Regions from separate parts of the Streptomyces sp. NPDC094034 genome, predicted to be linked through region 3. Evidence: riboswitches for the same ligand, from Rfam matches in the RefSeq annotation. Region 3 holds a riboswitch; each other region holds the start of a gene.
The links. Region 3 has a riboswitch for cobalamin ahead of cobN (cobaltochelatase subunit CobN). Riboswitches for the same ligand answer to the same signal wherever they lie in the genome.

Region 1: another riboswitch for cobalamin. It lies ahead of metE (5-methyltetrahydropteroyltriglutamate--homocysteine S-methyltransferase); the one in region 3 lies ahead of cobN (cobaltochelatase subunit CobN).
Region 2: another riboswitch for cobalamin. It lies ahead of ABTZ59_RS17515 (ABC transporter substrate-binding protein); the one in region 3 lies ahead of cobN (cobaltochelatase subunit CobN).

What each region holds. Positions count from the first base shown of each region.
Region 1 is NZ_JBEOUD010000015.1:69,353-79,544, reverse strand. Features, by position in the region: gene ABTZ59_RS16180 (alpha-L-fucosidase) at 1-2,039, shown strand, start outside; gene ABTZ59_RS16175 (YeeE/YedE family protein) at 2,092-3,369, opposite strand; gene ABTZ59_RS16170 (MFS transporter) at 3,763-5,127, opposite strand; gene ABTZ59_RS16165 (ArsR/SmtB family transcription factor) at 5,226-5,585, opposite strand; gene metE (5-methyltetrahydropteroyltriglutamate--homocysteine S-methyltransferase) at 5,696-8,035, opposite strand; cobalamin riboswitch at 8,198-8,444, opposite strand; gene metX (homoserine O-acetyltransferase MetX) at 8,523-9,680, opposite strand; gene ABTZ59_RS16150 (bifunctional o-acetylhomoserine/o-acetylserine sulfhydrylase) at 9,677-10,192, opposite strand, start outside.
Region 2 is NZ_JBEOUD010000017.1:99,289-109,480, forward strand. Features, by position in the region: gene ABTZ59_RS17475 (immune inhibitor A domain-containing protein) at 22-2,436, shown strand; gene ABTZ59_RS17480 (hypothetical protein) at 2,561-2,881, shown strand; gene ABTZ59_RS17485 (isochorismatase family protein) at 2,952-3,554, opposite strand; gene ABTZ59_RS17490 (nicotinate phosphoribosyltransferase) at 3,751-5,130, opposite strand; gene clpS (ATP-dependent Clp protease adapter ClpS) at 5,271-5,576, shown strand; gene ABTZ59_RS17500 (DUF2017 domain-containing protein) at 5,576-6,154, shown strand; gene ABTZ59_RS17505 (amino acid permease) at 6,489-7,955, shown strand; gene ABTZ59_RS17510 (M67 family metallopeptidase) at 8,039-8,452, shown strand; cobalamin riboswitch at 8,482-8,631, shown strand; gene ABTZ59_RS17515 (ABC transporter substrate-binding protein) at 8,677-9,675, shown strand; gene ABTZ59_RS17520 (FecCD family ABC transporter permease) at 9,672-10,192, shown strand, end outside.
Region 3 is NZ_JBEOUD010000005.1:212,121-222,312, reverse strand. Features, by position in the region: partial or broken gene hemL (glutamate-1-semialdehyde 2,1-aminomutase) at 1-800, opposite strand, end outside; gene ABTZ59_RS07715 (hypothetical protein) at 917-1,492, shown strand; gene ABTZ59_RS07710 (hypothetical protein) at 1,650-2,273, opposite strand; gene ABTZ59_RS07705 (flavoprotein) at 2,423-2,962, opposite strand; gene ABTZ59_RS07700 (hypothetical protein) at 3,255-4,952, shown strand; gene cobN (cobaltochelatase subunit CobN) at 5,080-8,733, opposite strand; cobalamin riboswitch at 8,768-8,921, opposite strand; gene cobG (precorrin-3B synthase) at 9,030-10,192, shown strand, end outside.

The DNA.
Region 1 (10,192 bases), on a different contig from region 3:
CGGCGGGCGCGAAGAACAACATCGTCGCTCTCGGACAGCGCCTCGAACTGCCGCCGGGCCACTATCTGTCCGGCCATTTCCTGACCGCCAGCAGCTATGGCGAGACCTCGGGAGAGGCCACCGTCCACTACGCGGACGGCACCACCTCGACCGGCGCACTCGGCGGCCCCGACTGGTACGGGGGCAAGGGTGCCCTCGTCGCCCCGTACCGCTACGACCCCACCGGCGCCAAGGACCCGCACCAGGTCGTGATCGCCGCCGCCACGATCGCCATCGACCCGGGCAGGGAGGCGGTGGCACTCACCCTGCCGGTCACCCGCCCCGCCGAGGCGAACTCCTCCTCGCTGCACGTCTTCGCGCTCTCCCTCCAACCGGCCGTCGAGGGGCGGGCCCTGGCGGTACGCGGCGCGCGCTCGACGACCTCCGCGCTGGACCACGGCGCGCAGAGCGTCGAGGCCACGGTCGTCAACGCGGGAACGGTGGGCATCCTCGCCGCCGACGGGCTCAGCCTCTCCGTGGACGTCCCGGGCGCCCGTACGGTCGCGCCGGCCCGTGTCACCCGGCTCGCTCCCGGCGAGGAGACCCGCGTACGGATCGGCATCCGCCCCGGCCCCGGGACCGCGCCGGGGACCAGCAGGGACGGCCGGATCGTCGCCCGGGGGCGGGGGCAGCAGGCTGCCGAGGTCCGCCGTTCCCTCACCCTGGGAGTGCCCGACTTCCTGCCGACCGACGACTCCCTGAACACGCATCAGGCGCCGTACTGGTTCCAGGACGCGAAGTTCGGCATCTTCATCCACTGGGGGATCTACTCCGTGCCCGCGTGGGCGCCGGTCGGCGTGCAGTACGCCGAGTGGTACTGGTCCCAGATGCAGGACCCGAACAACCCCACGCACGCGTACCACCGCCAGACCTACGGAGAGTCGTTCGCCTACGACGACTTCATCCCGCGCTTCCGCGCCGAGCGCTTCGACCCACGCTCCTGGGTGGAGTTGTTCCGGGACGCCGGCGCCCAATACCACGTGCTGACCTCCAAGCACCACGAGGGATTCGCCCTCTGGGACACCAAGGTCTCCGACCGCAACTCGGTGAAGATGGGCCCGAGGCGCGATCTGATCAGGGAGCTCTTCGACGCCTCCCGCCGCTACACCCCGCAGCTGCACCGAGGTCTGTACTTTTCGATGCCGGAGTGGTTCAACCCCGACCACCCGTGGCAGGGGCACGCGCCGCGCAATCCGTACACCCTGGAACCCGTCCCCTACACCGGCCACTTCGCGGGCCAGGACTACATCAAGGACCTCCAGGCCGCGCAGATGCTGGAACTGATCGAGGGATACGACCCCGAGATCCTCTGGTGCGACATCGGCGGCGACAACGACAGCCATCGCGTCCTGGCGGAGTACTTCAACCACGCGAAGAACCGCGCACGCCCCATCGAGGTGACCGTCAACAACCGCTCGGGCATCGGCCCGCACGACTTCACCACGCCCGAGTACACGACGTACGACACGGTCGTCACCGCGAAGTGGGAGGCCAGCCGGGGGCTCGACCCGCGCTCCTACGGCTACAACCAGGCCACTCCCGACGACAAGTACATGACGACCGAGGAAGTCATCCACTCCCTCGTCGACATCGTCTCCAAGAACGGCAACTTCCTGCTCGACATCGGCCCCCGGGCGGACGGCACCATCCCCGAGATCATGGAGCGCAGGCTCCGGGAGACCGGGGAGTGGCTGAAGGTCAACGGCGAGGCGATCTACGGCAGTACGTACTGGGCGAGGATGCCGCAGCTCGGCGAGGACCTGCGCTTCACGGTCAGGCCGGAGAAGGCGTTCTACATCCACTCGCTCACCCGGCCGGGCAGCACCCTGACGGTCGGGGCCCCGGTGCCCGTCAGGCCCGGGGACCGGGTGACTCTGCTCGGCCACGACCGGCCGCTGAGCTGGCGTACGACCGGCGGCAAGCTGGTCGTCGACGTGCCGTCGGCGGCGCGCGGGTCCGGGCAGCACGTCTGGGTGTTCAAGATCGACTGGCGGTCCTGAGGCGGTAAGGGGGGCCGGGGGCGGGAGTCGGCACCCGCCCCCGGCCCGGTGGTCAGCAGATACCGTCCCCCGGCTTGGGGTTGCTCAGCGCGAACAGCGGACGCAGCCGCAGGCCGGCCCAGGTGCCCAGGATCGCGACGGCCCCCCAGATCCAGCCGTGCAGACTGCCCGAGGCGATGCCCGCCAGATAGGCGCCGATATTGCAGCCACCGGCCAGCCGGGCGCCGACACCCATCAGCACACCGCCCAGCACCGCGGCGACGGCGGTCCGCCACGGCACGCCACGATGGAGCGTCCACGTGCCGCCGAGCGCCGCCGCCACCGCCGCGCCGATCATGATGCCGATGTCGGTCAGGCTGTTCTTGTCGGCGAGCACCGGGCCCGCCAGCATCTGCGCGTTGTTGGGCTGCTGCCAGAACGTCCAGGTCTCCGGATGGCCACCGAGGGCACGTACCAGCTCGGCGCCCCAGAGGCTGAACGCGCTGGTGACGCCCCAGGCGCCACCGGAGACCAGCAGGACACCGGCGCCGAGCACGGACAGCGCCAGAGCGCCGGCGGCCAGCGGCCAGGAGCCGCGCAGCACCCGTGCGGCGGCGCCGCGCGCGGACGGTACGGGACCGATGGGCGGCGGGTTGCGGCGGGCCTGGACGCGCCGCGAGACGAGCACGATGAGCGCGAGCGCCAGCATGGTCACGGCCCAGGAGCCGAACCAGCCGATGTGGTCGGCCAGGACGACCGGCTCGAACGCGGGCAGGTCCTTCCAGAGGCCGAACTGCCAGGCGGCGAGCGTCGAGCCGGCGATGAAGCCACCCAGGGTGAGCACGATCGACGACTGCCCGGAACCGACCGCGAACAGGGTGCCCGAGGCGCACGCGCCGCCGAGCTGCATGCCCACGGCGAACAGGAACGAACCGGCCAGCAGCCCCACGCCCAGGGGCCCGGCCGACGGCGCGGGCACCGAACCGAACAGCCCGGTGCCGGTGCCGATCAGCAGCGCGAACAGGGTCGCCGTGGTCCCGAGCAGCAGGGTGTGGGCGCGCAGTCCGGTGCCATTGCCGACGGCGACGAGCTGCCGCCACGCGGAGGTGAAGCCGAAGCGCGAGTGGAAGAGCGCCACGCCGAGACCGAGGCCGAGCAGCAGGAGCACACCGGGCCGCGCCCCATGGGCGGACCACACATAACCGGTCAGCGCCACGGCGATCAGCGCGGACACGGCGAGCGGCACCCGGCGCACGGGCGGGGCGGGGGGTGCCTCGGGACGGGGCAGGGAGGTGGGGGAGGGGGCGAGCAGGGCGGCGGGCTTCGTCGCCTCCACGGACGGTGCGGTCATCGCGGGGGTCTCCGGGGACGGGGTGCGGGACGGGAACGGGGTACGGGGTACGGGGTACGGGACGGGGTACGGAAGGGGCCGGCGCATCAGGAGTTGGCCGCCGACGGCCGGAGCGGCGGACGTCCGGCATCCCGCGCACACGGGTTCCGCGGACAACGGTGTTCGTCAGTACGTGTTCGTCGGTTACGGGTTCGGCGGCGACCGAATCAGCGACGACAGGTTGAGCGGCGACAGAGGCCGTCGTCGACACACCACGCCGAGTTCGCGAAGAGCGCGAGACAGAGGAGGCGAGCGGGTGCGGACATGCGGATGAGCATAACGGCCGGATTCCGCCTTGTGGAGCGGTGTCTCGCCATACGGTCGGTGCGCACCGCCGGGCCCGCCGGGACGCCGTCAGACCTTGGCGGAGCTCCGCGCCGACGCGGGCCAGCGCGTGTGGAGGGCGTCGATACGGTAGTCGTGACCGTGCCACCACCCGGCGCCGGTGGCCACCGCGTCCCGTACGTGCGGATGTCCGGCGGGGAGTGCGCTGTGCACATGACCGAGGTGGCCGGGGTCCCGGCGCGGCCAGAGGACGACCGCCGCGACGGCCGCGGCCAGCGAGACCCCGGCCAGCGCTCCGGCCGCCGTGGACAGGCCCGCCCATACGGCCAGCGACCCCGCCAGGGGATAGCTGAGCAGCCAGCAGCCGTGGGACAGCGAGAATCGCGCGGCGAAGGCGGCCGGCAGATCGGCGGCCGTCGCGGAGCGGCGCAGCAGGCGCGCGCTCGGCGTGAGCACCACGGACGAGGCGGCTCCCAGCAGGGCCCAGGCGGCGAGCAGGGCGGGCCATGCCCACCGGCCGGGCGCCACGGCCGTGCCCAGCGAGAGCGCGGCCAGCACACCGGGCAGCACGAACGCCGCGGGCAGCATCAGCGCCCGGTCGCCGGCCCGGTCCAGCAGGCGGGGCAGCAGCAGGGCGGCGGCCATGGACCCGCCGCCGAAGGCGCCCAGCGCCCAAGGGATGTCGCCGGCGCTCCGGTGGAGGCTGTCGCGCACCAGCACCACCGTGTTGACGGTGACCATGGCGCCACCCGCCGCCACCGCCAGATCGAGGCAGAGCAGGGCCCGCAGCCTGGGGGTGGCGAAGAACAGCCGGGCGCCCATGGACGCCTTGGGGCGCCCGCTCCCGGTGCGTTCCACCGGTGCGGGTGCGGGCAGCAGTACGGAGACCACCAGCGTGGCCGAGGCGAGGAAGCCCAGCGCGGTGCCCGCGAACAGCCAGTTGTAGGAGATCGCGGTCAGCAGCCCGGCCGCCAGCGCAGGGCTGAACAGACTCTCCAGGTCGTACGCCAGCCGCGAGAGCGACAGGGCCCGCGTGTAGTCGCGCTCCTCGGGCAGCAGTCGCGGAATCGTCGCCTGGAACGCCGGGGTGAAGGCCGCCGAGGCGCACTGGAGCAGGAAGATCAGGACATAGACCTGCCACACCTGGGTGACGAAGGGGAGCGAGAACGCGACACCGGCGCGGAGCAGATCCATCGACACCAGCAGCGCGCGCCGTGGAATCCGGCCGGCGAGGGCGCCGACGAGGGGCGCGATGCCCACGTACGCGACCATTTTGATGGCCAGGGCCGTCCCGAGGACGGCGGACGCGTCCGCTCCCGCCAGGTCGTAGGCGAGCAGGCTCAGCGCGACGGTGGCGAGCCCGGTGCCCACGAGCGCGACGACCTGGGCCGTGAACAGATGCCGATAGGTGCGGTTGCGCAGCACAGCGAACATGCGACTGTCCTTGGCCGACGGTCGGGTGCGTCATCCCAATCTAATGCACATGTGCGCATCCACGCACGTGTTGGGGGCGCCACCGCGGCCCGGGAGGCTCAGTCGTGCCAAGGCTCGCCGGTGACCTGGTGGTTGGCGTGGCTGATCGCCTCCACCACCAGTCGGCGGAGATGTCCGTCCGTGAGCGCGTACACGACATGACGGCCGTCCTTGCGCGACCGCACCAGCTCCGCCAGCCGCAACTTGGCCAGATGCTGACTCACCGCGGGCCGCGCCGCTCCGCACGCGGCCGCCAGCGCGGTCACATCGGACTCACCCCGGGTCAGCAGCCACACCAGATGCAGTCGGGTGGGGTCGGCGAGCAGCGAGAACACCGCCGCCGCCGCGGCCAGTTCGGAGGTGCCGGGCGTGTGTTGATGCGCATCGCTCGCTGGTGAGGATCCATGGCGTCCGGGCATGGGCCCATCGTAGGCGCGGCGCGGGAAACGCTCCCCGGCCGCCGTCGCCGCCGCGAGCCCGCGGCGCCCGCCGCCCCCTGACCGGGGAGGGCGGGGCCGCGGGCCCGGTGTCACGGTGTCGGTGAGGCCGGGGCCGGGGCCGGGAGCGTGGCCCGGACCTCCCGGGCCGCCGCGACCAGGTTCTCCAGCGCGGCACGGACCTCCGGCCAGCCACGGGTCTTCAGCCCGCAGTCCGGGTTGACCCAGAGCCGTTCGGCCGGCACCGCCCCAAGTCCCTTGCGCAGCAGGTCCACCACCTCCCCGGTGGACGGGACGCGGGGTGAGTGGATGTCGTACACACCCGGGCCGACCTCGCGCGGATAGCCCGCCTCGGCCAGTTCGTCGGCGACCCGCATATGGGAGCGCGCGGCCTCCAGACTGATCACATCGGCGTCCAGCGCGTCGATCGCGGGAAGGATGTCACCGAACTCCGCGTAGCACATATGCGTATGGATCTGGGTGTCCGCGCGGACCCCGCCGGTGGTGATGCGGAACGCCTCGGTCGCCCAGTCGAGATACGCCTGGTGATCACGGGCCCGCAGCGGCAGCGTCTCACGCAGCGCGGGCTCGTCCACCTGGATCACGCAAGCGCCCGCGCTCTCCAGATCGTCGACCTCGTCGCGCAGCGCGAGGGCGACCTGCCGCGCCGTGTCACCGAGCGGCTGGTCGTCCCGTACGAACGACCATGCCAGCATGGTGACCGGGCCGGTCAGCATGCCCTTGACCGGCCGGCCGGTGAGGGACTGGGCGTATGCCGTCCAGCGCACTGTCATCGGGGCGGGGCGGGAGATGTCCCCGGCGAGGATCGGCGGCCGGACATAGCGGGTGCCGTACGACCGCACCCAGCCGTGCCGCGTGGCGAGGTAGCCGACGAGCTGTTCGGCGAAGTACTGCACCATGTCGTTGCGTTCGGGCTCGCCGTGCACCAGGACGTCGATGCCGGTCTCCTCCTGGAACGAGATGACCTCACGGATCTCCGCCTCGATCCGCTTGTCGTACCCCGCCGCGTCGATACGGCCGGCCCGTAGATCGGCGCGGGCCGTGCGCAACTCCGTGGTCTGCGGGAACGAGCCGATGGTCGTCGTCGGCAGCAACGGCAGCCCCAGACGGTCACGTTGGGCCTCCGCACGCTTCTCGTACGGCTGGGGGCGGCGGCTGTCCGCGTCCGTGACGGCCGCGGCCCGTGCGCGAACGGCCGGGTCGTTGGTCAGCGCCGATCCCGCCCTTGAAGCCAAGTCGGCACGGTTGGCCGCCAGTTCGGCCGTGATGGCGCCGGTGCCCCGCGCCAGACCACGGGCCAGCGTGACGATCTCCTCGGTCTTCTGCTGGGCGAAGGCGAGCCAGCGGGCGATCCCCGGATCGATCTCGCGCTCGGCCGTGACGTCCAGCGGCACGTGCGACAGGGAGCAGGAGGACGTGACATCCACCTGTCCGGCGAGGCCGAGGAGCGTGCCGAGGACCGACAGGGACTTCTCGAAGTCGTTGATCCAGACGTTACGGCCGTTGACCACACCAGCGAGGAGACGCTTGCCGGGCAAGCCGCCGACCGCCGCCAGCTCATCGAGATTCGCCGCCGCGGGCCCGGTGAAGTCCAGCCCGAGCCCCTCGATGGGGGACTTGGCCAGTACGGACAGGGCCGCGCCGAGCTTGTCGAAGTACGAGGCGACCAGCAGCTTCGGCCGGTCGGTGAGGGAGCCCAGATCACGGTAGGCGCGGTTGGCGGCGTTCAGTTCGGCCAGGGAACGCTCCGCCACCAGGGCGGGCTCGTCCAACTGGACCCACTCGGCGCCCGCCGCGCGCAGATCGGCGAGCACCTCCGCGTACACGGGCAGCAGCCGGTCCAGCAGGGTCAGCGGCTCGAAGTCGGCGGCGACCCCGGGGGCCGGCTTCGCCAGCAGCAGATAGGTGACCGGACCGACCAGCACCGGACGTGCCGTCAGACCGAGCGCGAGGGCTTCCCGGAACTCGTCGGCCTGCTTGCCGGAATCGGCGGTGAAGACGGTGTCGGGCCCCAACTCCGGCACCAGGTAGTGGTAGTTGGTGTCGAACCACTTGGTCATCTCCAGCGGCGTCACCTCCCGCGTGCCGCGCGCCATCGCGAAGTACCCGTCCAGGGGGTCCGCTTCGACGGCGGCGCGGTGCCTGGCGGGGATCGCGCCGACCATGACACTGGTGTCCAGGACATGGTCGTAGTACGAGAAGTCACCGGTCGGCACCTCATGGACACCGGCGTCGGCGAGCCGGCGCCAGGTGGCGCGGCGCAGTTCGGCCGCGGTGTCCCGGAGGGCGTCGGCGGTGATCCGGCCCTTCCAGTAGCCCTCGACGGCCTTCTTGAGTTCCCGGTTCGGGCCCTGACGGGGATAGCCGTACACGGTGGCCCGGGCTGCCGCGGCTGCGGACTTCGTGGTCAAGGGACTCTCCTTCGCGAGTATGTCTCCCAAGATCCCGGCGACGGACCGCGGGCGCGAAGAGCCGAACAGATCCGGCGGGCCGGCGGCGTCGTGCCGCCACGGATACCCGCCCGATATGTACGCCGACCCGCCCTCGAGGTCACCGAGATCTCCGCGCGCACCGGTGGCGCGCGGGCAGTGGCAGGTCTTCGGACTCGCGGGCGCGTCCCGTACCCGTACGCGCGGATGAACGCGCGTACCGACAGGGACTCCTACTGGCCGTCGCTTCCCGGGTCCGGCTCGGACCCAGTGCTGATGACGGCGGTCGTTCCCACTCACCGCTGCGGGGCAGTCCCGGATTTCCACCGGGTTCCCTCTTACGACGCGCCTGCCCGGCTGGCAGGGCGAACCGACTGCACCAGCCACCTTAGGCGCTGAAGCGGATCACCGACAGCACGGTTCATATTTCGGCCATCCGATGGTCCCCGACCCGTCCGCCGACCGGGCGTCACGCCCCGGACAGCAGCTCCTCGATCAGAGCGCCCACCTGCGCGGTCTCGATCAGGAAGCCGTCGTGCCCGTACGGCGACTCGATGATCCTGAGCCGGTCGGCCCCGGGGATGGCGGCGGCCAGCTCCGCCTGCTGGGCCGGCGGATAGAGCCGGTCGGAGTCGACCCCCGCGATCAGGGCCGGCATCCGGACCCGGCGCAGGGCCGCCGCCGCGCCACCGCGGCCCCGGCCCACGTCATGGCCGTTCATCGCTTCGGTGAGGGTCACATAACTGCCCGCGTCGAACCGTCGCACCAGCTTCGCGGCGTGATGGTCGAGATACGACTCGACCTGGTACCGGCCGCCCTGCCAGGGATGGCCGCCCCGCTGCGGCTCCCGGCCGAACCGGGCGCCGAGCTCCGGCTCGCTGCGGTAGGTCACATGCGCGATGCGCCGGGCGATCCCCAGCCCCCGGTGCGGACCGCCGCCGGCCGGGGCGTCGTGGTAACGGCCCCCCTGCCACCCGGGGTCCGAACGGATCGCCGCGATCTGGACGGCGCCCCAGGCGATCTGCTCCGCGGAGGAGGCGGCGGGACACGCGAGGACCAGCAGCGAGCCGGTGCGCTCCGGCCGGCCGACAGCCCATTCGAGGGCGCGCATACCCCCCATGGACCCGCCGATGACCGCGGCCCAGCGCGCTATCCCCAGCGCGTCGGCGAGGGCCGCCTCGGCGGCCACCTGGTCGCGCTGGGTCAGATATGGGAACGCCGGCCCCCAGCGGCCACCGCCCGGCCGCGCCGAGGAGGGGCCGGTACTGCCCTGACAGCCGCCGAGCACATTCGGGGCGACCACGAACCAGCGAGTGGTGTCGAGCGCCCGGCCCGGACCGACCAGGGCATCCCACCACCCCCCTGTGGGATGCCCCGGCCCGGCCGGTCCCGCGACATGGCTGTCCCCCGTCAGCGCGTGCAGGACCAGCACCGCGTTCGAGCCGTCGGGAGCGAGCCGCCCCCATGTCTCGTACGCGAGCCGGACTCCGGGCAGCGCCCCGCCCGCCTCCAGCGGGAGCGGACCGTCGAGCGTCACCCAGGAGCGGCGGCCGGCCGGATCCCCCTCCTGCCAGCCACCGGTGACCGGCGGGAGGGGGAGCGTGGCCGAGTCGGCGGACGTGTTCAGGACGACGCCTTCGCGGCGCGGAACCCCGCCTCCAGATCGGCCTTGAGATCGGCCACGTTCTCCAGCCCCACCGAGAGCCGCACCAGCCCCGGAGCCGTGCCCGTCGCCGCCAGCTCCTCCTCGCCGAGCTGACTGTGGGTGGTCGACGCCGGATGGATGATGAGACTGCGCACATCACCGATATTGGCGAGATGGCTGAAGAGTTCGACCCCGTCCACGAACCGCTTGCCCGCCTCGACCCCGTCACGCAGTTCGAACGCGAGGACCGCGCCGGCGCCGTGCGGAAGGTAGCGCCGCCCGGCCTGGTACCAGCGGTTGGACGCCAGCCCCGGGTAGTGGACGGCGGAGACCTCGTCCCGCTGCTCCAGCCACTCGGCGAGCGCCAGCGCGTTGGAGGTGTGCCGCTCGACGCGCAGACTCAGCGTCTCCACGCCCTGGAGCAGCAGGAACGCCGAGTGCGGGGAGAGCGCGGGGCCGATGTCGCGCAGCAACTGCACCCTGAGCTTCACCGC
Region 2 (10,192 bases), on a different contig from region 3:
GCCGGGGAGGAACAGCATCAAGTGATCAGAAATCGACGGGCAAGAAGACTGTCCGCGGTGATCGTGGCGCTGGCCGCGACCGCGGCGACGGCTTCAGCTTTCACCACGGCCCAGGCCCAGAACAACCCCGAGTCCGGCTCCGCGGACATCGAGCGCCGTGACCCGGCGCCCCAGAAGGGCCACGTCGAACACGACCTGGAAGGCCCGTTCAGCAAGCGGCAGGAGCAGCAGCGCGAGGCCGCGCTCCAGCAGGTCATCGCCGGTGACGCCACCGTGCAGAAGCGCGGCGGCTCCCAGGTGGTCAAGCTCGACGACAAGAAGTACGTCGAGCTGGGCCGGGAGAAGACCGACAAGATCTTCACCATCCTCGTGGAGTTCGGCGACAAGGTCGACGACACCACGATGTACGACCCGGACGGTGCCGACGGACCGCTGCCGCCCGTCAAGAAGTACGGCGGCGAGCCCGGCCCCCTGCACAACGAGATAGCCGAGCCCGACCGCAAGGTCGACAACTCCACCGCCTGGCAGGCCGATTACAACCAGGCGCACTTCCAGGACCTCTACTTCGGCGAGGGCAAGGACGCGAGCGGCAAGCAGAAGGAGTCGCTCAAGACCTACTACGAGAAGACCTCCTCCGGCCGTTACTCGGTCGAGGGCGAGGTCTCCGACTGGGTCAAGGTCGACTACAACGAGGCCCGTTACGGCTCGAACTACTGCGGCAGCACCAACTGCGCCAACGTCTGGGACGCGGTGCGCGACGGCGTCACCGCCTGGACCGCGGACCAGAAGGCGCAGGGCAAGACGGACGCCGAGATCAAGGCGGACCTCGCCCAGTACGACCAGTGGGACCGTTACGACTTCGACAACGACGGCGACTTCAACGAGCCCGACGGCTACATCGATCACTTCCAGATCGTGCACGCGGGCGAGGACGAGTCGGCCGGCGGCGGCGCCCAGGGCGAGAACGCCCTGTGGGCCCACCGCTGGTACGCGTACGGCACCAACGCGGGCAGCACGGGTCCGGCCGACAACAAGGCCGGCGGTACGCAGATCGGCGACACCGGCATCTGGGTCGGCGACTACACCATGCAGCCGGAGAACGGCGGTCTCGGCGTCTTCGCCCATGAGTACGGCCACGACCTGGGCCTGCCCGACCTGTACGACACCTCGGGCGGCGAGAACTCCACCGCCTTCTGGTCCCTGATGTCGTCGGGTTCCTGGCTGGGCACCGGCAAGGACGCGATAGGCGACCTGCCGGGCGACATGACCGCCTGGGACAAGCTCCAGCTCGGCTGGCTCAACTACGCCAAGGCCAAGGCCGCGACGGACTCCACCCACAAGCTGGGCGTCTCGGCGTACAACACCAAGAACCCGCAGGCCCTCGTCGTCGAGCTGCCCAAGAAGTCCACGACCACCAGCGTGGTGAAGCCCACCGAGGGCGCCAAGCAGTGGTGGAGCGACATGGGTGACGACCTCAAGAACACCCTCACCCGTTCGGTCGATCTGACCGGCAAGTCCGGGGCGTCGCTTGAGCTCCAGGGCTGGTGGGACATCGAGGCCGACTACGACTACCTCTACGCCGAGGTGTCGACGGACGGCGGCGCCAACTACACGCCGGTGGACGGCACGGCCGACGGCACGTCGATTCCGCGTGACGCCGCCGACAAGCCGGCGCTCACCGGTGTCTCGGGCGCGTACAAGAAGCTCGTCTACTCGCTGGACGCCTACGCGGGCCAGAAGTTCGACCTCCGCTTCCGCTACCAGACGGACGGCGGCGCGGGCGGCAAGGGCTTCACCGCGGACGAGATCAACCTGATCGCCGACGGCGCTCCGGTCTTCACGGACAACGCCGAGGGCGACGACGCGGGCTGGACCGCGAAGGGCTTCTCGCGTATCGGCGAGTCCTTCACCCAGGACTACGACCAGTACTACATCGCCGAGAACCGTCAGTACGTCTCGTACGACAAGACCCTGAAGGTCGGCCCGTACAACTTCGGCTTCACCGCGCCGCTCGACGGCAAGGTCGAGCACTTCCCGTACCAGCCCGGTCTGCTGATCTGGCAGTGGGACACCTCGCAGCAGAACAACAACACCAGCCAGCACCCGGGCGAGGGTCTGATCCTGCCGATCGACGCCCACGCCAAGCCGCTGAAGTGGGCGGACGGCACGCTGATGCGCAACCGGATCCAGGCGTACGACGCGGCGTTCAGCTGGTGGCCGACGTCCGGTCTGTCGCTGCACAAGGCGGACAAGCTGACGCGGATCGCACCCCAGCTCGGTGTCCCGGTCTTCGACGACCGCAAGGGCACCTACTGGAGCGAGGAGAACAAGGGCGGCAGCGTCCGGGTAACTGACACGAACACCAAGATCAGCATCGTCAGCCAGCCCCTGGACGGGCAGACGATGACGGTCAAGGTGGGTCCCTCGACGAGGTAACCCCAAGTAACCGCAGGTCAAGTGTGTGATCGGCCGTCGCCCTCTAGCGGGCGGCGGCCGATCGTGTTTAGGTGCGTCCTACGATCTCTTATTGACACGATGTCTCACGGGGGAGATGAAGGACATGGCAGGCGGAGGCTTCAGCAAGCTCCCGAACGGCACGGTGGTGGTGGCACTGACCCTGCCCAGCCCGGCGGCCGAGGGCGGTACGGTGCGCGTTCTGGTGCACGCCGCGAACCGGGCCCGCGCCCTGACCAGGCTGCGGAACCTGGGGCTGCGGGCGGTCTATCTGCGGGGCAACGCGGAGCCCCCGACACCGGACGAGATCACCGCGGTGCTGCATCACCCGGACGGCCTGCTGTGGCGGACCACACCGGAGTGTCTGGAGCAGCTCTGGCAGCCGATACGAGCGCTGCTGAGGCCCCCGGCGCGGGCGGGGTACTGACGGGCGCGCCGGAGGGCCCGAGGGCCCGGGGCGGGGGCCCGGAGCGATCGGAAAAGCCGGTGAAAGCGCCTCAGGCGGCGTGGACCACCGGCCGCCCGGTCAGCTCCGCGCCCGCCGCCCGCAGCTCCTCCATGGCCCGCTGAGTGGTCTCCGGCTTCACCCCGGCGGTCAGATCGAGCAGTACGCGCGTGACGAAGCCCTCACGGACCGCGTCCAGGGCCGTGGCGCGTACGCAGTGGTCCATGGCGATACCGACCACATCGACCTCGGCGACCGCACGCGACCGCAGCCAGTCACTCAGCTGGACGCCGTTCTCGTCGGCGCCCTCGAAGCCGCTGTACGCCGCCGAGTACGCCCCCTTGTCGAAGACCGCGTCGATCGCGCCGGAGGCGACGGCCGGGGCGAAATTCGGGTGGAAACCCACGCCCTCCGTGCCCGCCACGCAGTGCACCGGCCAGGTGTGGACGAAGTCCGCGACGGCCGGGGGCGTCGCGAAGTGATCACCGGGGTCGATGTGGTGATCACGGGTGGCGACCACATACCGGTATCCGGGGGTCGCGCGGCCGATCAGATCGGTGACGGCGGCGGCCACCTCGGCACCACCCGCCACCGGGACGCTGCCGCCCTCACAGAAGTCGTTCTGCACGTCTACGACGATCAATGCGCGGTGCATGGCGGTCATCCTTCGATGGGGAGCGGGTGCCGGTGCGGGAGCGGCGAGTGGGGGCGGGCGACGGGGAGTGTTCGGGGACGTTTTCGATCCTTGAGGGCGAGCCTAGAGACTCCGCTCCCGTGACGGCAGGGGGTCGGGGGTGGGGCGTGTCCGCCGATTCCCCCTCTTTCCCACGGCTACCACCGTCCCGTCCGCCTCACACGTACTCGGTCGGGATCACGGGCTCGCCGCGCGACAGCTGGATCGCCGACATCGGCAGCCCCGCGCGCGCCGCGATATGCCGCTCGCGCACCGCGTCCAGCGGCTCGCGCGCGACGATCCCGCCGCCCTTGACCAGCTGCACCAGCAGTTGCCGGTCCAGCAGTTCCTGCGGTACGGGGCCCGTGCCGACCACCTCGGCCTCGGCGTACCCCTCGGCGTCCCGTCGGCGCGCGGCCCACTTGCGCCCGCCGATGGAGGTCTTGCCGCCCAGCGACTTCTTCGCCACGGGGTACAGCGGGGCCCTCGGGTCGGCCGAGGTCGCACGGGCGACGATCTTGTACACCATGGAGCAGGTCGGATGCCCGCTGCCGGTGACCAGCTGGGTGCCGACGCCGTAGGCGTCCACCGGCGCCGCCGCCAGCGAGGCGATCGCGTACTCGTCCAGGTCGGAGGTCACCACGATCTTGGTGTTCACCGCGCCCAGCTCGTCCAGCTGCTGCCGTACCCGGTGCGCGACCAGCAGGAGATCGCCGGAGTCGATCCGGACGGCGCCCAGCTCGGGGCCGGCGATCTCCACGGCGGTCCGTACGGCCTCGGCCACGTCGAACGTGTCGACGAGCAGCGTGGTCCCGCGGCCGAGCGAGTCGATCTGCGCCCGGAAGGCGTCCCGTTCGCTGTCGTGCAAGAGGGTGAACGCGTGCGCGCTGGTGCCCACCGTCGGAATGCCGTAGCGGAACCCGGCTGCCAGGTCCGAGGTGGTGTCGAAACCCCCGACGTACGCGGCGCGCGACGCGGCGACCGCGGCCAGCTCGTGCGTACGGCGCGCGCCCATCTCGATCAGCCCGCGCCCGCTCGCCGCCGCCGCCATCCGGGAGGCCGCCGCGGCGATCGCCGAGTCGTGGTTGAGGATCGACAGGATCACGGTCTCCAGCAGCACGCACTCGGCGAAGGAGCCCTCGACCCGCAGGATCGGCGAGCCAGGGAAGTACACCTCGCCCTCCGGATAGCCCCAGATGTCCCCGCTGAAGCGGTACGAGGCCAGCCACCGGAGTGTCGCCTCGTCCACGATGCCCTGCTCCCGGAGGAAGCCCAGGACGTCCGCGTCGAACCGGAAGTTCTCCACGGCGTCCAGGACGCGTCCGGTGCCGGCCACGACCCCGTACCTGCGGCCACCGGGCAGCCGCCGGGTGAAGACCTCGAAAACCGAGCGCCGGTCGGCCGTCCCGGCCTGGAGGGCCGCCCGGAGCATCGTCAGCTCGTACTGATCGGTGAAGAGCGCGGTCGACGGCACGCCCACCCGTCGCCCGCCGCCACTCTTGTCCGGATGCGCTTCGCGCGCTTCCCCCTCCGGCAAACCCAGATCCGCAGTGTTCATACGACGATGCTACCCAATACTCGTCACTCTGACGATTTCTCGTCGCCGTTTGTGCGACACGCCGCGACGGGTGGCAGCATGGTTCATGTGAGGCTGTGAATTCCGGCACGCCCCCGCAGAGAAGAAGGTCGTCCCGAACCGTGAGTGTTGCCCCGACTGAGATCGAACGCCCCGAATCGGCCGAGGAGACTTTCGCCGTCCCCGAACCCGACGTGCCCTGGGTGACGATCGTGCACAACGACCCGGTCAACCTGATGAGTTATGTGGCGTATGTCTTCCAGACCTATTTCGGCTATCCGAAGGACAAGGCGCACAAGCTGATGCTGGACGTCCACCACAAGGGCCGCGCGATCGTCTCCAGCGGCAGCCGCGAGGAGATGGAGCGCGACGTACAGGCGATGCACGGATTCGGGCTGTGGGCCACCCTCTCGCAGGACCGCGCCTGATGGCCGGGCAGTTCGAGGCGATCCCGGGCGGTGGCGCCGCCGTCGCGCTCGACGAGGTCGAGATCTCGATCCTGCGCTCGCTCGCCGTGCAGCTGCTGGAGCTGATAGGGCCCGGCGACGAGCCGGCCCAGGGCGAGGACCCGCTCGCCTCGCTCTTCAGCGAGGGCCCCAGCGAGCCGCCCGCCGATCCGGCGCTGGCCCGGCTCTTCCCGGACGCGTACGGCGATGACGACGACGAACTGCGCGAATTCTCCTCGGAGTTCAGACGGTTCACGGAGAACGACCTGCGCGGCCGCAAGCGGGAGGACGGCATGGCGCTGGTCCGCACGCTGGACGCGCTCGCCGTGGAGGAGGGGGGCGCGGCCGTACTCAAGCTGACCGCCGACGACTGCCGGCACTGGCTCGGCGCGCTCAACGATCTGCGGCTGACCATCGGCACGCGCCTGGAGGTCTCCGACGAGGACGAGGGCGGCGAGCTGTACCGGCTGCCCGACTCCGATCCGCGCAAGCCGATGGTGATGGCGTACCTCTGGCTCGGCGCGCTCCAGGAATCGCTCGTCGAAACCCTCATGCCCTGACTCCCGTGTGTCATATGCCCGTTCCCGGCAGGCCGCCTTCCGTACGCTCAGGTGACGCTCAATTCGCCATAACGATCCCGTCACCGCTCCGGCGACCTTTGCGGTTCGCGGTGCGATTTATCCGCTTCTCCCTGTGGCCTGTGCCACAGCGTGCTCCGCTGATCGCCCGGTTCGCCGTGATAGATCTGCACGACCCCCCGGGGACGCCACCCCTGTCCCCGGGGGTGCTTCGGCCGGCCGACCGCCGGCGGCACTCCATCCATATCCGGGGGGATCGGGAACTGGTCCGCGGCCGAGCACGGCGCGGATCTGCATGGAGAAAGGGCGCACGACCATGACCTCTGCGCAGGTCGACAAGGAGTACGGCGGCGACGGGACCGCCTCAGGACCGACCGGCGGCAGCGCCCCGGAGGAGGGCTACGAGCGCGGGCTCGGCAGCCGTCAGGTCCAGATGATCGCCATCGGCGGCGCCATCGGCGTCGGGCTCTTCATGGGCGCCGGAGCGAATATCGCCAAGGCCGGACCCAGCATCATCCTCATGTACGCCCTCGCCGGCGTCGTGATCTTCTTCATCATGCGGGCGCTCGGCGAGCTGCTCCTCTACCGGCCGGTCTCCGGCTCCTTCGCGGAGTACGCCAGAGAGTTCCTCGGTCCGTTCTTCGGCTTCGCCACGGGCTGGACGTACTGGCTGATGTGGGTCGTCACCGGGATGGCGGAACTGACCGCCGCGGCCATCTACATCCACTTCTGGTTCCCGCAGATCCCTCAATGGGTCAGCGCCCTGGTCTTTCTGGTGGTGCTCTTCGGCGTCAATCTGATCTCGGTGAAGATCTTCGGCGAGGTCGAGTTCTGGTTCTCGATGATCAAGGTCACCGCGATCATCGGAATGATCGTCATCGGTCTCGGTGTGCTCACCCTCGGCTTCTCCGACGCCGGCGACACCGCCACCGCCTCCAACCTCTGGGCACACGACGGGATCTTCCCCAACGGCATCGGCTCCAGCCTGATGACCCTTCAGGGCGTGATGTTCGCCTATCTCGCCGTCGAGCTGGTCGGCGTCACCGCGGGCGAGTCCGAGAACCCGGAGAAGACCCTCCCCAAGGCGATCAACACACTGCCCTGGCGCATCATCGTCTTCTACGTGGGCGCGCTGACCGTCATCCTCGCGGTCGTCAAGTGGACCGAGTTCTCGGCGGGCGCCAGCCCCTTCGTCCACGCCTTCGAGAAGATGGGCATCCCGCTCGCGGCCGGCATCGTCAACTTCGTGGTGCTGACCGCCGCGCTCTCCTCCTGCAACTCGGGCATGTACTCCACCGGCCGGATGCTGCGCGACCTCGCCGCCAACAGCCAGGCGCCGAAGCTCTTCGGCAGGCTCAACTCCCGTAAGACCCCGGCGTTCGGCATCACCGTCTCCGTCGCCCTCATGGGCATCGGTGTGGTCCTCAACTACATCGTCCCGGAGAAGGCCTTCGGCTATGTGACGTCCGTGGCCACCGCCGCCGGTATCTGGACCTGGATGATGATCCTGATCAGCCATATCCGCTACCGGCGCGGGGTACGGGCGGGCCTGCTGCCCGCCTCGTCGTTCCCCGCCCCGGGCGGTTCGCTGTTCAGCTGGGTCGCGGTGGGCTTCCTGGCCCTGGTCACCTGTCTGATCGCGTACGACGAGGACGCGCGAATCTCCCTCTATGTGGGGGCGGTCTGGGCGGTCGGTCTCCTGATCGGCTGGCAGGTCCTCAAGCGCCGCGCGCCGCGCGCCACGGCGGGTGACCCCACCCGGGAGTACGCCTCCGCGGAATAGCCCGCCGAGACCGTGACGGCCCCTGGAACCGGAAGACTCCCTCCCGGATCCGGGGGCCGCCCTCGTCCCTTTATATTCTCTCCATGCTCACCATCACCCAGGCCCTGCACGACAAGATCGTCGAGCACGCGCGCGCCGACCATCCCGACGAGGCGTGCGGCGTGGTCGCGGGTCCCGCCGGGACGGGCCGGGCCGAGCGGTTCATCCCCATGCTCAACGCCGCACGCTCGCCCACCTTCTACGAGTTCGACTCGGCGGATCTGCTCAAGCTCTACCGGGACATGGACGACCGCGACGAAGAGCCGGTGATCATCTACCACTCGCACACCGCGACCGAGGCGTACCCCTCCCGTACGGACATCACGTACGCCAACGAGCCGGGCGCCCACTACGTCCTCGTCTCCACCGCCGATCACGACGGAGCGGGCCCCTTCCAGTTCCGCTCGTACCGCATCGTCGAGGGCGAGGTCACGGAAGAGGACGTCGAGATCGTCTGAGGCGCTGATCGCGGTGCTCGGACGGGCGCCGATCGCGGGGCTCGGGCGGTCTGACAAACTGAGCGCCGAACCGAGGCGGTGGGGATCAGGAAGCCGGTGTGAATCCGGCGCGGTCCCGCCACTGTGACCAAGCCCAGCTTGGCAGCCAGGAACTGACCTGCCGCCCTTCTCCCACCAGCCAGGGGACGCGGAAATCCCCCGGAGGAGGCCCTGCCGTGTCTGTGCTGTCCCGGCGCCGCCGTGCGCTCGTGCCCGCCGTCATCACCGCCGTACTGCTCCCGCTCACCGCCTGCGGCGGCGCCACCATACCGGACACGGAGGACGGCGCGCGGGCCGCGACCACCGCGCCCGGCTTCCCGTACACCGTCACCAACTGCGGGGTGAAAACCACCTATCAGGCGCCGCCGAAGCGGGTCGTCACCATGAACCAGCACGTCACCGAAGTGATGCTGGCGCTCGGCCTGGAGAAGTCCCTCGTCGGCACCGCCTGGCTGGACGACCGAATACTCCCCGCCTACGAGAAGGCGTACAAGAGCGTCCCGGTGCTGGCCAAGGAGTACCCCTCCAAGGAGCGGCTGCTCGCCGCCAACCCCGACTTCGTCTACGGCGGCTACGCGAGCGCCTTCGCCGCCAAGGACGGCCGCGGTCGTGATGACCTCAAGGCCGCCGGCATCGACACCCGGCTCAATCTGGAGAACTGTCCGAAGGACAAGACCTCCCTCGACGACATCTACCAGGAGGTCCGCGAGACCGGCCGCACCTTCGGCGTCGCCGACCGCGCCGAGAAGTGGATCGCCGACGCCCGCACCACGGTCACGGACACCGCGGCCCTGCTCAAGGGCGTCGAGCCGCTCTCCGTCTTCGTCTACGACAGCGGCGACAAGACCGCCTTCACCGCCGGCGGCAACGGCATCGGCAACGAGCTGATTACCCGCGCCGGCGGCCGCAACGTCTTCGCCGACCTCGACAAGTCCTTCGGCGACGCCACCTGGGAACAGGTCGTCGCCCGCAAGCCGGATGTCATCGTCATCTACGACTACGGCTCCACCACCGTCGCCCAAAAGAAGAAGCGGCTGCTGGAGGACCCCGTGCTCAAGGACGTACCGGCGATCAGGAACGAGCGGTTCGCCGTCATGCCCCTCTCGGACGTGGTCCTCGGCGTACGCGCGCCCGACGCCATCGAACGGCTCGCCGCGCAGCTCCACCCCGAGTCCGTCAAGTGAGGCCGCGCGGCCACGGGCGGCTGCGCTACACCCTGGTGCTCGGCTGCCTGGCGGCGGCGCTCGCCGCCGCCGTCGTGGCGGGCCTTGCCCTCGGCTCCGTACGCATCCCGCCCGGCCAGGTGATCACCATCCTCACCGGCGGCGCCGACCCCAGCCCCTTCCGCACCATCGTGCTCGACGTACGGCTGCCGCGCGTGCTGCTCGGCGTGGTCGTCGGCGCCGGGCTCGCCGTCGTCGGCACCGTCCTCCAGGCGCTCGTACGCAACCGGCTCGCCGACCCCTTCCTCCTCGGCATCTCCTCCGGAGCGTCCGCCGGCGCCGTCCTGGTCATGGTCCTCGGCATCGGCGGCGGGATCACCACCACCGTCGCCATGCCCGCCGCCGCCTTCGCCGGCTCGCTCCTCGCACTGGCGCTGGTGTACGGGCTGGCCCGCCGCCGTTCCACGATGACCGGCGGCAGGCTCGTCCTCGCCGGGGTCACCGTCTCGTACATCCTCTCCGCGCTCACCACCCTCAT
Region 3 (10,192 bases):
GGCGCGACACCGTCGACGCCGTACCAGCCGGCCTTCGAGGTACGGAAACCGGTCATCACCTCGTCCGAGATGTACAGCGCGCCATCGGCGGCGCAGATCTCCTTGAGCCCGGCGTTGAACCCGTCCCGGGGCGGTACGACGCCCATGTTGCCGGGCGACGCCTCGGTGATCACGCAGGCGATCTCGCCGGGGTGCGCGGCGAACGCCCGGCGCACGGCGTCGAGATCGTTGTACGGCAGGACGATGGTGTCCCCGGCCTGCGCGCCGGTCACCCCGGGAGTGTCGGGCAGCCCGAGGGTCGCGACCCCGGAGCCGGCGGCGGCGAGCAGCGCGTCGACATGCCCGTGGTAGCACCCGGCGAACTTCACGACCTTGGCGCGCCCGGTGAAACCGCGGGCGAGCCGGATGGCGGACATGGTCGCCTCGGTCCCGGACGACACGAGCCGTACCTGCTCGACGGGGGCGACCCGGGCAACGATCTCCTCGGCGAGCGCCACCTCGCCCTCACCGGGCGTACCGAAGGACGTACCGCGGGCGACAGCGGCCTGGACCGCTTCGATGACCTCCGGATGGGAATGACCGAGAATCATCGGACCCCAGGAACATACGAGGTCGACATATTCACGGCCGTCCGCGTCGATGAGGTACGGACCATGCCCGGACACCATGAACCGGGGCGTACCGCCCACCGCGCGGAAGGCACGGACGGGAGAGTTCACGCCGCCGGGTGTCACGAGGGCGGCGCGGTCGAAAAGCGTCTGCGAAACTGGGGCGTCATAGGGGAAGCTCACGGAATCCATGGTGTCAGAGGCTCGGACGTTCTTGCGGACAGGTGTTTCACCGGACGTTCGTGGGGGAGGTCACTGTCACGATGATCGGGTTGCGCGGCCATGGCTGCGAGTGGTCGGGTGGAGATATGCATCGCGGTGGCGGACTGGGCGAGGGAACGGACGACCTCGGTCCCGAGCCTGCCCGACGTGGAAAGCATCGACGGCGCGAACGTGAGGCGCGGGAGCAACCTCCGGGAACGCCGGAAAGCAGGAGTGGTGGCCGGGTGGGGGTGACCTACAAATACTTCGGCGCGCCAGACGGAGCCACGGCCGCGCGCGTGCCCATTTCCATGCGCCCGGAGGAGCTGGGCGGCGATGAGCTCGGTATGAACGGCATGTTCACCAAGATCAAGCCGGAGACGATAGCGGCGATGGTCCTCACGGGTATTCAGGGCATGCCCCTGTACAAAGTGCCCCCGCTGGAACTGGTCGTGCTGCATCCCGATTACGCGGTGGTCAAACTCCCGATGACGGTGGTGGACCCGCTGCGCGGCATCGGCGAGGAATCCGTGGGCGCGGCGGCCTTCATCTGGTCGACGGTCCCGGACAGGGGCGGCCCGAGGGACGCGTACAACGTCTACCAACTGCTGCACCAATGGCAGGACTTCAGCCACCGGCTGCATGAGGCGGGGCATCAGCCTTACTGCCTGGTGTGGCCCTGATCCGGGATTTCGCTGAGTACGGGCCGGGTTCTCCGGCTCCGAGTGGCCGAGGTGTCTTCGGCCCCAGGTCCCGGGCCGCCAGGCTTGGGCACGCGGGAAAGTCCGGCGGGACGCCGGAAGGTACCGCGCGCGGTACCTTCCGGTGGGTCAGGTCGGATCAGGCGCTGAGCAGGAGCCAGCCCCCGAGGCCGCCGCACATGGTCGCGTTGAAGGTGCCGGTGCGGTAGCCGGGCGGTATGGGCTGGCCGGGGCAGATGTACAGGCCGACGCGGGCCAGTTGCTGGAACCACACGCCGATGTTGCCGCAGCCGGTGCTGATGTGGCCGGTCAGCACATAACCGGCGGGGATCGGCGAGCCCGCACAGACCCACTGGCCGTCGCGGGCCAACTGCATGAACCACGTGTCGATGTTGCTGTTGCAGCCATTGGCCGTGTGGAGGGTGAGCACATAGCCGGGCGGGATCGGCGAGGTGGCGCAGATCCAGATCCCGTCCTGCGCGGGCTGCATGTACCAGGCGCCGGCACCGTTGCACCCGTTCGCCGCGCGGCTGGTGATCACGTAACCCGGCGGTATGGGCGTGCCGGGGCAGACCCACCCCGGGGCCTCCTGGGTGGCGGCGACCGGCGCCGTACGGGGCTCCGCACTGGCCGTGCCGGCGGCCGTGCCGGTGAGGGCGGTCGCCAGCAGCGCGACCACACCCAGCGCGGCGGCGAGCCGACTCCGGACCACCACCGCCACCGCTGATAAACGACTGATCAGATGCCGATACTCGATCTTCACTTCACACCGTTCCCATCGACGGGTCCGCGAAGCACCGCACGATGGCCGTGCGGCACCGGGCTGTGGAGCGCAGACGACCCTAGGCGAATCGACGCGGCCGGTCATCACCGAACGGGATGCCTCATCAACCTGGCCGAAAACCGAACTGATCAGCCCCGGGACGTTATCGCCGGAGCAAGCAGTTCCAGCGCCTCCTCCCAGCGGTACTCGTCCGCCTCTCCCTCCGCCGCCGGGTCATGGGGCCGGTACGAACCGATCAGCACGCCCATCTCCCGCAGCCGCTCCAGGCTCGCGGAGTACGCGGGGTGCGCGGCCATCGCCGCGTTCAGGTACGGGAGGACCGCCGTCGGGATGCCCAGTCCGTACGCCTCGCACAGAATCCCCAGCGCGAGGGTGTCGGAGATCCCGGCGGCCCACTTGTTGATCGTGTTGAAGGTGGCCGGCGCGACCGCGATGGCGTCCGGGGGTGGTAGCGGACGGGGGTCGCCGGGGCGGCGCCAGGCGGAGCGGATCGGATAGCCGGTCCGCGCCTCCACCGCGTCGGTGTCGAGGAATCCGAGGCCCTGCGGGGTGGCGATGACGCCCACGTCCCAGCGCCGCTCCCGCGCGGCGTTGATCAGCTCGCCGACGTCGCCGGCGATCGCGGACGCGCATACGACGACGTACAGGAACGGCTTCTGCGCGGTCATGTTCCCGACCCTAACGGCCGGGCGGGCGTGGACGGTTGTGAGACTGCCCCCGCCGCGGGGCCCGGCGGGCTCGGGAAGCGCGGCGGCACGACGGTCGCGCCCCGTCCCCAATGAGTTCATCCAACTGCCCTTCGAACGACACTTTTCGCAGGTAGGAGGGGGTGCGTCCGGCGAAAACTGGGCCCGCTGGAACCCCTCAACTGGGCCCGGGGACCCTGCCGTTTGGGCCCGGCCCAATCCATACGCTGCTCTCGCTCGGGGGATGGCGGACGGTGTGGGGCGAGGAGAACCGATGAGCGGCATGAGGGGCGACGACAGGCTGCGCAGATGGCACAGGCGAAGCCGGGGGCTGATCGACAGAGATCGCCTCGACCTGGGGCAGGGCGGGGCCGAGTACGCCGCGATGGTCGGTGTCGTCTCGCTCGTCGTCGCGGCGATCGTCGGGCTGAGCGTGCCCGCCGACACGGCGACCGGGCTGAAGAGCGCGGTGTGCCGAATACTCCACCCGCTCAGCGGCGCCGAGGCCTGCTCCTCCGGCGACTACGCGGGCGACAAAGGCGGAGGCGACGGCGGGGGCGGTGGCGGAGGTGGCCCCGACGATCCCTTCGTACCCAACGGCGACCCCTTCGAGCCCGCCCGGTGTCTGCTCTCCCAGGACCAGACGAAGACCACCGTCGTCATCCAGATCATCTTCATCAAGATCAGCAACTCGGAGACGGTCAAGCTCCAGCAGTGGTCCGACGGCACCGTCACCCTGGAACGGGTGACCGAGACCTCGGGCGGCGTCACGGCGAGCATCTCCGCGGGCATCCCCGGCCTGAAGGACTGGGGCGGCAGCGCGAAGTTGAGCGGCACGTATCTGGCGGGCAGTGGTAGCGGCGGGCAGTGGCTCTTCAACGGGAACAAGACCGGCGACACCCAGGCGGACCTGGAGGCGAACCTGAAGGACGCGCAGCAGTTCGCCGAATACCTCAAGGCGATGGACGACTGCAACAGCCGGCCCGCGGGACCACGCTCCTCGGAACTGGGCATGATCTGCGGCTACCACGCGAACAAGAAGAAGCCCGACCTCGATCCCGAGAGGGCTCCCGACGTCGACATCACCAAGACGTCCGTCGAGGCGTCCGGCAACGCGAGCTTCGGCGGAAAGTTCAAGGGCAACGGCAAGGGCGGCAAGGACTCGGGAAAGAGTGACGGCCCCAAGGATCTCGGCAAGATATCCGGTGAGGTGCTCAACGGCACGATGACCGAGGACGTCGTCGTCATGCGCGCCCAGAACGGACCGAACGCCGGGAAGATCACCTTCATCTACACCTTCACCGTCAAGGGCTCGGCCGGCGCGGGCGGAGTCGCCACCGGCGAGCGGATGCAGCAGGTGGCCGTCACCTACGACGCGGCGGCCTACGACCAGGAGGAGAAGGACGGCGCCGATCACCACCCGGAGAAGCTGGTCATCACCACCAGCCAGGAAGCCGGGGACGGCGGCGGCGTCAAGATCGAGGCAGGCGCCAACGCCGGTCCTGTGACGATCGACGTCGGCGGTGGCGGCGGATCCACCAAGTCACAGATACACACCGAGTCGGCCGAACTCATCCTCGACAACGACACCGACAGCACCATCGTCGAGGACTGGCTGCGCGGAAGGGGCAACCCCGCCAAGAACCCGCTTCCTTCCCCCTCGGACGCGGCCGAAGTACCCGACTCCGACGCCAGCGACCTCGAACGGCTCCTCCACGACAAGGGCAAGCTCAGCAAGCTCGACTACAACGCCAACACCGACTGGTGGAACGCCTCGCTCGGCATCGGCTTCGGTATCTCCGCAGGACAGGTCAGCTTCGGCTTCAAGATCTTCGGGATCGACATCACCCACGAGGAGAAGAACCAGACGATCACCGGCGATCCCCAATACGCCACCGGCCCCAAGAACGGCGGCGCCCGGCCCTGGGTCGAATGGAAGAACTGCACCAAGACCAAGCCCATCCCCACCTGACCGGGCCCGACCGGGTCCGATCGAGGCCGACCAGGTTCGACCGGGGGCACGTCTCCGATGCGGCGGGGCGGGCGAGTCGGGCGAGTCGGGCGGGAATGTCCCGCCCGACTCGCCCGCCCCGCCCGGCTCAGTCCTCCCCCTCCAACTCCCCCTCCGTCTCCAGGAACACCGCCCGCAGCGCGTCCAGCACCGCCGGGTCCGGCTTCGCCCACATCCCGCGCGACTCCGCCTCCAGCAGCCGCTCCGCGATGCCGTGCAGGGCCCAGGGGTTGGCCTCCTGGAGGAACGCGCGGTTCTCGGGGTCCAGAACGTACGTCTCCGTGAGCTTGTCGTACATCCAGTCCGCGACCACGCCGGTCGTCGCGTCGTACCCGAAGAGATAGTCGACCGTCGCGGCGAGTTCGAAGGCCCCCTTGTATCCGTGGCGGCGCATCGCCTCGATCCAGCGGGGGTTGACCACGCGGGCGCGGAAGACCCGTGACGTCTCTTCGACCAGGGTGCGTGTGCGGACGGTCTCGGGGCGGGTCGAGTCGCCGATGTACGCCTCCGGGGCCGTGCCCTTGAGCGCGCGGACCGTGGCGACCATGCCGCCGTGGTACTGGAAGTAGTCGTCCGAGTCCGCGATGTCGTGCTCGCGGGTGTCGGTGTTCTTGGCGGCCACCGCGATGCGCTTGTACGCGCTCTCCATCTCGTCGCGCGCCGGACGGCCGTCCAGTTCCCGGCCGTACGCGTAGCCGCCCCACACCGTGTAGACCTCGGCGAGGTCCGCGTCGGTGCGCCAGTCGCGGCTGTCGATGAGCTGGAGGATGCCCGCGCCGTACGTACCGGGGCGGGAGCCGAAGATCCGGGTCGTGGCGCGGCGTTCGTCGCCGTGCTCGGCCAGGTCCGCCTGGGCGTGGGCGCGTACGAAGTTGGCGTCGGCGGGCTCGTCCAGCGAGGCCGCGAGCCGTACCGCGTCGTCCAGCAGCCCGATCGCGTGCGGGAACGCGTCGCGGAAGAAGCCGCTGATGCGCAGGGTGACATCGATACGCGGCCGGTCGAGCTCGGTGAGGGGGATCGCCTCCAGACCCGTCACCCGCCGCGACGCGTCGTCCCACACCGGGCGGACGCCCAGCAGCGCCAGCGCCTCCGCGATGTCATCGCCCGAGGTGCGCATCGCGCTCGTACCCCACAGGGACAGCCCGACGGAGGTCGGCCACTCGCCGTTGTCGGTGCGGTAGCGGGTGAGGAGGGAGTCGGCGAGGGCCTGGCCGGTCTCCCAGGCGAGCCTGCTCGGTACGGCCTTGGGGTCGACGGAGTAGAAGTTGCGGCCGGTCGGCAGGACATTGACCAGGCCGCGCAGCGGGGACCCGGACGGGCCCGCCGGGACGAATCCGCCGCTCAGCGCGTGCACCACGTGCTCGATCTCGTCGACGGTGCCCGCGAGGCGCGGTACGACCTCGCGCGCCGCGAAGCCGAGGATCGCCGCGACGCCCTCGGGGAGCCCGTCGGCCACGTCCGCCACCGCCGCCGGGTCCCAGCCGGCGTCCTCCATCGCCTGGACGAGCGCGCGGGCCCGCTCCTCCGCCTCGTCGGCGCCGGTACGGGTCGCCGCCGACTCGTCGAGCCCAAGGGCCTCGCGCAGACCGGGCAGGGAGGCCGTACCGCCCCAGATCTGCCGGGCGCGCAGGATCGCCAGGACCAGATTGACGCGCGCCCCGCCGGTGGGCGCGCCGCCCAGCACATGCAGACCGTCGCGGATCTGCGCGTCCTTGACCTCGCAGAGCCAGCCGTCGACATGGAGCAGGAAGTCGTCGAACCCGTCGTCGTCCGGCCGGTCTTCGAGCCCCAGGTCGTGGTCGAGCTTGGCCGCCTGGATCAGGGTCCAGATCTGGGCGCGGATCGCGGGCAGTTTCGCCGGGTCCATGGACGAGATCGCCGCGTACTCGTCGAGCAGCTGCTCAAGGCGCGCGATGTCGCCGTACGACTCGGCGCGCGCCATCGGCGGGACGAGATGGTCCACCAGCGTGGCGTGTACGCGCCGCTTGGCCTGCGTACCCTCGCCCGGGTCATTGACCAGGAACGGATAGATCAGCGGCAGATCTCCGAGCGCGGCATCGGGGGCGCAGGCCGCCGACATTCCCGCGTTCTTGCCGGGCAGCCACTCCAGATTGCCGTGCTTGCCGAGGTGGATCATCGCGTCGGCGCCGAAGCCGCCGTCCTCGCGGCCGGCCTGGATCCAGCGATAGGCCGCCAAGTAGTGGTGCGAGGGCGGCAGATCGGGGTCGTGGTAGATCGCGATCGGGTTCTCGCCGAAGCCGCGCGGCGGCTGGATGAGGATCAGCAGATTGCCGTGCCGCAGGGCGGCGAGCACGATGTCGCCGTCCGGGTCCCCGCCGGCGGCGGCCCTGCTGCGGTCCAGGAACATCTCGCCGGGCGGCGGTCCCCAGTGCCGCTCCACCGACTCGCGCAGCTCGGCGGGGAGTTGGCCGTACCACCGCCGGTAGTCGGCGGCCGGGATACGGACCGGGTTACGGGCGAGCTGCTCCTCGGTCAGCCACTCCTGGTCATGGCCTCCGGCCTCGATGAGGGCGTGGATCAGCTCGTCGCCGTCGCCCGAGGCCAGACCGGGGACGGGCTCTGCACCGAAGTCGTAGCCCTCCTGGACCAGTCGGCGCAGCAGGGACACCGCGCTCGCCGGGGTGTCGAGGCCGACCGCGTTGCCGATGCGCGAGTGCTTCGTCGGGTACGCGGAGAGCACCAGCGCGACGCGCTTGTCGGCGTTCGTGACATAGCGCAGCCTGGCGTGGCGTACGGCGATCCCGGCCACCCGGGCGGCCCGCTCGGGGTCGGCGACGTAGACCGGCAGACCGTCCGGGTCCAGCTCCTTGAAGGAGAACGGGACGGTGATGAGGCGACCGTCGAACTCCGGCACCGCGACCTGCGAGGCGGCGTCCAGCGGGGACAGCCCCTCGTCGCTCTCGGCCCAGGCGGCGCGGCTGCCGGTGAGGCAGAGGGCCTGGAGGATCGGCACGTCGAGCGCGGCGAGCGCGCCCGCGTCCCAGGCCTCGTCGTCCCCGCCGGCCGATGCCTCGGCGGGCTTGGTGCCCCCGGCGGCGAGCACGGTCGTGACGATGGCGTCGGCCTCGCGCAGGGCGGCCAGCAGTTCGGGCTCGGGCGCGCGCAGGGACGAGACGAAGATTGGCAGGGGCCGGGCGTCCGCGTCCTCGATCGCCGAGCACAGCGTGTCCACGAAGGCGGTGTTGCCGCTCATGTGGTGCGCGCGGTAGTAGAGGACGGCGACGGTCGGGGCCAACTCCACCACGCTGTGTCCGGGACGGCCGAAGCGGGGCGGCCTGACGCGCCGGTCGAGCCGGCCCCAAGTGGGCGCGGCGGCGGGCGGCTCGAAGCCGTGGCCGGTCAGCAGGACCGTGTCGGAGAGGAACCGCGCGAGCTGGTCCAGATTGGCCGGACCGCCGTGCGCGAGATACGCGTGTGCCTCGGCGGCGATACCGACGGGGACGGTCGACGCCTCCATCAGCTGTGCGTCGGGGGCCTGTTCACCGGTGAGGACCACGAGGGGCCGGTCGCCCGCGAGCAGCAGATCGATCCCGTCCTGCCAGGCGCGCAGCCCGCCGAGGAGCCGTACGACCACGAGGTCGGCGCCCTCCAGCAGCGCGGGCAGTTCGTCGAGCGCGAGCCTGGCGGGGTTCGCGAAGCGGTACGGGACGGGCCCGCCCGCCGCGTTCGCCGCGCGGGCGCTCAGCAGATCGGTGTCGGACGTCGACAGGAGCAGAAGCATGCGGCGTCTGGCCTTCCTCGGGGTCCGCGCCCCGGGCGAGGTGTGGAGGACGGCGGGAGTTCCTGGCTCGCCCGGCTGCTGCCGGACTCACAGTGGCGGGACCGCGCCGGGTTCGCACCGGGCTTCCTCCCCATGACGCCGTCGCTGGCGTTGACGGGCCTGGGCAGGCCGTCGTCTGCATAGTAAGTGCTGAGGTCACGGGCGGGGAGGGGGCCCGGAACCCGGTCCGGCGCGGGGGGCGGTACGGAGCGTCGGCGGCCGGGCGGCGGGACGGGAGCGGGTGCGGGTACGTGGGTATGCTCGCCGCCATGCCGCCCACCTCGCCAACACCCGTGAACCGGGACGAAGCGCCCCCGCGGGCCGCCGTACGGGAGTCCGTACGGACCCCTGCGCGGGAGCGGGGCGACGCCTGCCCCGGCGCGCTGCGGCTGCACGCCGCGGACGACGGCCGGCTGGCCCGACTGCGGCTGCCCGCCGGACTGCTGACGATCCGTCAGGCCGAGACGCTGGCGGACGCGGCGGAGCGGCTGGGCGACGGACATGTGGACCTCACCTCCCGGGGCAATGCGCAGCTGCGCGGCCTGGACGGGAGCCGCGGCCCCGAACTGGCCGGGCTGCTGCACAAGGCCGGGCTGCTGCCCTCCGAGACACACGAGCGGGTACGGAACATCGTCGCGTCACCGCTGGCCGGACTGGACGAACTGCCTTACGCGGACGTCCAGTCGTGGGCCCGCGAGCTGGACGGACTGCTCTGCGCGAGCGCGCGGGCGGCGACCCTTTCCGGGCGGTTCCTCTTCGCGCTGGACGACGGACGCGGCGATGTGGCGGCCCTCGGCGCCGATGTGACGTTGCTCGCACGCCGGGACGGATCGGTCGCCGTACGTACCGGGGCAAACCGGTCGGGCCCGTGTGTGGCGCCCGAGGACGCCCCGCGCGCGGCCCTGTTGGCGGCGGAGACGTTCCTCACGCTCGCGGAGGCGGGCGGCTCGGGGGCCTGGCGGGTACGGGAACTGCCCGCCGAGGACGGCCGGGGGCTGGACGCGGCGCTGCGGGCGGCGCTGACGGATGCCGGGATCGCGACGGAGGACGTGGCGGGAGCTCCGGGGCGGGGACCGGGGTCGACACCGGAAGCGGGCTCGACGGCGGAACGGGGCTCAACACCGGAACCGCACTCGACACCGGACGCGGGCTCGACGCCGGAACCGGGCTCGACATCGGGGCCGCAAGGGGGTCCTCCCGTTCCAGGTCCCGTGCGGTCGCCCGACGGGACCGTGGCCCTCTCCGTCCATGCCCGCCTCGGCCGACTGACCGCGGCGCAGTTGCGGCTGCTCGCGGCGGCGGCGAACGGACCGCTGCGCGTGACCCCCTGGCGCGGAGTGATCGTGCCGGGGGTGGCCCCGGCCGTGGCCGACGCCGTCCTGGACCGGCTCCGTACGGCCGGGCTGATCACCGCCCCCGA